Regions from separate parts of the Priestia sp. SB1 genome, predicted to be linked through region 2. Evidence: riboswitches for the same ligand, from Rfam matches in the RefSeq annotation. Region 2 holds a riboswitch; the other holds the start of a gene.

Region 1 (2,408 bases), on a different contig from region 2:
AATGACTTTGTCATCAATTTTTTGAACGAGCTCTAGCACTTTTTCTGCTTTTGCATTTTGCGGTACTTGCTGAAGTAGTTCCATTAACGGAGTAATCATATGTTCCGTTAATGCGCTGTTTTGATCTTCCTGACGTTCCAGCATGTTTTTTAATGTCATATATACCGCTTCGCGGCTGCTGCAGGCCTCTCGCTGCAGAGTTAAAATTGAAAAAGCGCTTGAAGGGTGCAGTCCGTTTCCTTTAAAAGACGTAATCGCATCGTATAGCTCGCGTTCTTTTGGCGAGAATTCAACAGGAATGGTTTGAACAATTCGCTTCGTCCATTCGATACCAGTATCATGGCGGCGATTTCGAATCATAACTTTGTTAACAAGCTCTTTTAAGTGCTCATCGTTTTGCAAAGAGCGTTTTTTAGCAGAAAATAATTCTTCGAAATAGTCTTTATTGCCGAGATGGCCAGGCTTTAAAAGAGAGACTAAGTTGAAAATTTCTTCAATTCGATTTTGAATCGGTGTTGCGGTTAGCAACAGACAAAATTTCTTTTTTAGACTTTGCACAAATTCATAGTTTTTTGTTTTGTTGTTTTTAAGTTTATGAGCTTCATCAATAATGATGAGGTCGTAGTCTTGTTCTAGCACAATTTCTCGATGAGGAGAACGTTTTGCTGTATCAATTGAAGACACAACGATGTCACACTGATCCCACACATATGATTTCCTTTGAGGGACTGCGGGAATATAAAATTTTTGATTCAATTCCATGGCCCACTGTGAAACAAGCGAAGCTGGAACTAAAATGAGAACTTTTTTAACAAGTCCGCGAATCATATATTCCTTCAAAATTAACCCTGCTTCAATAGTTTTCCCCAGTCCTACTTCATCTGCTAAAATGGCTTTCCCATTCATTGTTTCAACTACTTGTTTGGCTACTTCGAGCTGATGAGGAAGCGGCGTTAAATCGGCTAGATGTTTTGGGCTTTGTAGTCCTTCAAATTCTGAGATAAGCGTTTGGTCTTCTATTTCATAGGCAAGTTTATACAAATCCCATGCTGACCAAGGGCCGTCTTGCTCCAATTTAGTTGAGAAGGCTGCTTCCCATGTTTCATCGATGTTTAATTTCACTTTCATGATAAAAATGCTCCTTTGTAAAAAATTTTTATTGAACAAATGATAAGAATCAGGTAGGATAAAAATATATTTAGAAAATTTGAAAAAGAAAATAGATTAGCACTTTACAAATGATTGTGTGAATAAAGATAGATACATCTTTCAGTAGTATGCCCAACTTTACCAACTTTATAGAAGCGAATGACGACACGGGGAGAGACTACTTGAATGTAGCGCCGAAGGAGCAAGCAATAAAATTGTGAATCTCTCAGGCAAAAAGACTCTTGTTTGACGCAGCTCTGGAGAGTGTCTATGCGTTTATAGACCACCCACGAGGCAAACCTATTCGTTTATAGGTAAACTTTCAGGTGAAAAGGACAGAGACTTCCTACTAAATACAGTAGGGGGTTTTCTGTCCTTTTTTGTTTGGATACATAGTGATCCCCACACTATTTGAAAACTCCCCGTTATGAAAAGTTTCACGTGAAAAAGAGGAGGACATAAATATGACAACAGAATTACACAAAACGCCGCTTTATGATATCTATCAAAAATATGGTGCCAAAACAATTGATTTTGGAGGATGGGCTCTTCCCGTTCAATTTTCTTCTATTAAAGAAGAGCATGAAGCTGTACGTACAAAGGCAGGTCTTTTTGATGTCTCTCATATGGGAGAAATTCTTGTGACAGGAGCTGATAGCTTAGCTTTTCTTCAGCATACGATGACAAATGACGTTTCTACCCTTGTAGATGGAAAAGCGCAGTATACGGCTATGTGTTATGAAGACGGAGGCACGGTAGATGATTTGCTGATTTACAAAAAAGCAGATCAAGAGTATTTGCTGGTCGTAAACGCTGCTAATATTCAAAAAGACTATGAGTGGCTTGTGTCTCACAAACAAGGAGATGTAACGCTCGTTAATCAATCTGATGAAACTGCGCAGCTAGCATTACAAGGTCCTTTAGCAGAAAAAGTTTTACAAACGTTAACGAATGAAAATTTAGCTTCATTAAAGCCATTTACATTTGCTGATGATGTAGAAGTAGCGAATGTAAATGCTCTCGTTTCACGTACTGGATATACCGGAGAAGATGGTTTTGAAATTTATTGTTCTTCAGCTGACGCCTCTCACTTGTGGACGGCTATTTTAGAAGCAGGAAGTGAGGAAGGTGTGTTGCCTTGCGGACTAGGCGCTCGCGATACGCTTCGTTTTGAAGCTACTTTGGCTTTATATGGCCAAGAGCTTTCAAAAGATATTACGCCCATTGAAGCTCGAATTGGATTTGCAGTAAAGACGAAC
Region 2 (2,408 bases):
AAGCTCCCGCCGAGATAACCAGCGTAGATACAAACAATCCGTTGCTTGGTACGTGGTTTTTGTTCAGTTTTGCAAACGTAGATGGCCCTTGGTCATTTTTACTTAAGTTATATAAGATACGGCTTGTTGAAAACATTCCGCTATTACAAGCAGAAGCGGCTGAAGTTAATACAACAAAATTAATAATTCCAGCAGCAAGCGGAATTCCGACTAAACTAAAGGTTTTAACAAATGGGCTTTCTGCTGCATTCAATTCCATCCACGGGTTAATAAATAAAAGGACGATAAGCGCTCCAACATAGAAAAATAAGATTCGCAGCGGAATTTTATTAATGGCCGATGGAATATTTTTTTGGGGATTTGATGTTTCCGCTGCCGATACCCCTACCAATTCAACCCCGACGTATGCGAAAATAACCATTTGGAATGAAAGTAAGAAACCTGAAACACCGTTTGGAAACAGTCCTCCATGACTCCAAAGATTTTGAACCGTAACGGATCCTGCATCTGTTTTAAATCCGATTACCAGTAAAATAACGCCAATAACAATTAACGCAAGAATCGTAATAACCTTTATTAAAGCAAACCAAAACTCTAATTCTCCAAATAATTTTACGGTTAATAAGTTAAGTCCTAATAAAATGATTACACAAATAAGTGCAGGAATCCACTGAGGAATATTGAACCAATATTTCACATATACGCCAACGGCAATCACATCAGCCATAGCTGTCATGATCCAGCAAAACCAGTACGTCCACCCTGTGACAAATGAAGCCCATGGTCCAAGATACTCTTCAGCAATATCTGTTAACGATTGATAACCTGCTTTAGACAGCAGTAGTTCTCCTAGCGCTCTCATCACAAAGAAAAGCGAAATACCCACAATTAAATAAGCAAAGATGATAGAGGGACCTGCAAGCTGTATGGCTTTACCAGAACCTAAAAATAATCCCGTCCCAATGGTTCCTCCAATCGCGATTAGCTGAACATGACGATTGGATAAATCCCTCTTTAATTCTCGTTGTTCCAACTCTAACTCCTCCTAACAATAAAACCTTTGATGCGATCGTGCGGACTACAAAATAAAGCCCAATAAAAAAAGAGATTGGATGCGCTCCAATCTCTTGGTCATAAGAATAACAAATATTATGGTACATGCTACCAATTAGTAACATGCCAAATAAATATCCGGTACTCTTCTGTCCTTTTGCCTGAGATTGTGAACCCTTCGGCGTCGCGAAACTATCGCGATCTCTCCAGAAGCTGCTCCTGCTATAGTGTGATCCATAGCAATCATAGCTTTCTACGTATTAAATTTTTCAATCAAGATAATGACTGTCGAATAGTTGTTTATTCTAATACCAGATGGATGCTTTGTCAATAGGAGAAATTAGTTTCATTTATTTTCCTTATTTGAAATATGATACTACATAAAAACCTTGTTCCTTTACTTGTGATAAAGACCTCCTTATTACAAAGAAAAAAGAGCAGAATCAAATCTGCTCTTTTACTCTTTTTCTATTCATTTCTTTAACGTCAAACTCACTACATTCTCCACATGCGCTGTATGAGGGAACATATCAACAGGCTGAATGTAATCAACGTTATAAGCCTTCGACAGCTGCTGCACATCTTTGGCTAATGTGGATGGATTACAAGATACGTAAACCACTTTCTTTGGCTTTACTTGTAAAATTGTTTTTAGAAGCTTGTCATCACAGCCTGTTCGCGGCGGGTCAACGACGATAACGTCTGGCTTCCAGCCTTCTTTTACCCACTGCGGCATCCATTTTTCAGCCGGACCTGTTACATACGTGGCATGTTCAAATCCATGATCTTTGGCATTTTTTCGCGCGTCTACAATGGATTCTTCAATCGTGTCCATTCCGCGAATTTCTTTGACATCTTTAGCAAGCCATAAGCCAATTGTCCCTACTCCGCAGTAAGCATCTACGATTTTTTCACTGCCTGTTAGCGCAGCTGCTTTTTTTACTTCTTCATATAGCTTCACCGTTTGGAGAGGATTCAGCTGGAAAAATGCACGCGCTGAAAGTTCGAATGAGATATCACCTAACGTTTCTTGAATCACCGACTTTCCAGCAAGTGTAAACGTTTCGTCTCCAAAAATAAGCGATGTTTTTTGACCGTTTACGTTTTGTACGAGTGATTTCACTTCCGGCAGGCGGCGCTGAATTTCTTTCATCAGCAGCTCTTTTTTCGGAATTTCTTTTTTAGCTGTAATCAAGACAATTTGAACTTCACCCGTTTCAAACCCTACTCGAGATACAATGGTACGCACAATTCCACGGCGTTTACGCTCATTGTAGATAGGAATTTGAAGGTCTTGTAAAATTCGTTTTATTTCTTTTGTCACGTGATTTGTAGCTTTATGCTGAATGGGACAG

What was found. A riboswitch is a leader RNA that binds a small molecule or an ion and turns the genes downstream of it on or off. The one in region 2 is predicted to bind glycine.
Region 1: another riboswitch for glycine. It lies ahead of gcvT (glycine cleavage system aminomethyltransferase GcvT); the one in region 2 lies ahead of WKH56_RS30645 (amino acid permease).

Annotation. Positions count from the first base shown of each region.
Region 1 is NZ_JBBJSS010000001.1:611,373-613,780, reverse strand. It holds gene WKH56_RS03130 (DEAD/DEAH box helicase) at 1-1,128, opposite strand, end outside; glycine riboswitch at 1,309-1,401, shown strand; gene gcvT (glycine cleavage system aminomethyltransferase GcvT) at 1,614-2,408, shown strand, end outside.
Region 2 is NZ_JBBJSS010000011.1:25,045-27,452, forward strand. It holds gene WKH56_RS30645 (amino acid permease) at 1-1,033, opposite strand, end outside; glycine riboswitch at 1,193-1,273, opposite strand; gene rlmD (23S rRNA (uracil(1939)-C(5))-methyltransferase RlmD) at 1,526-2,408, opposite strand, start outside.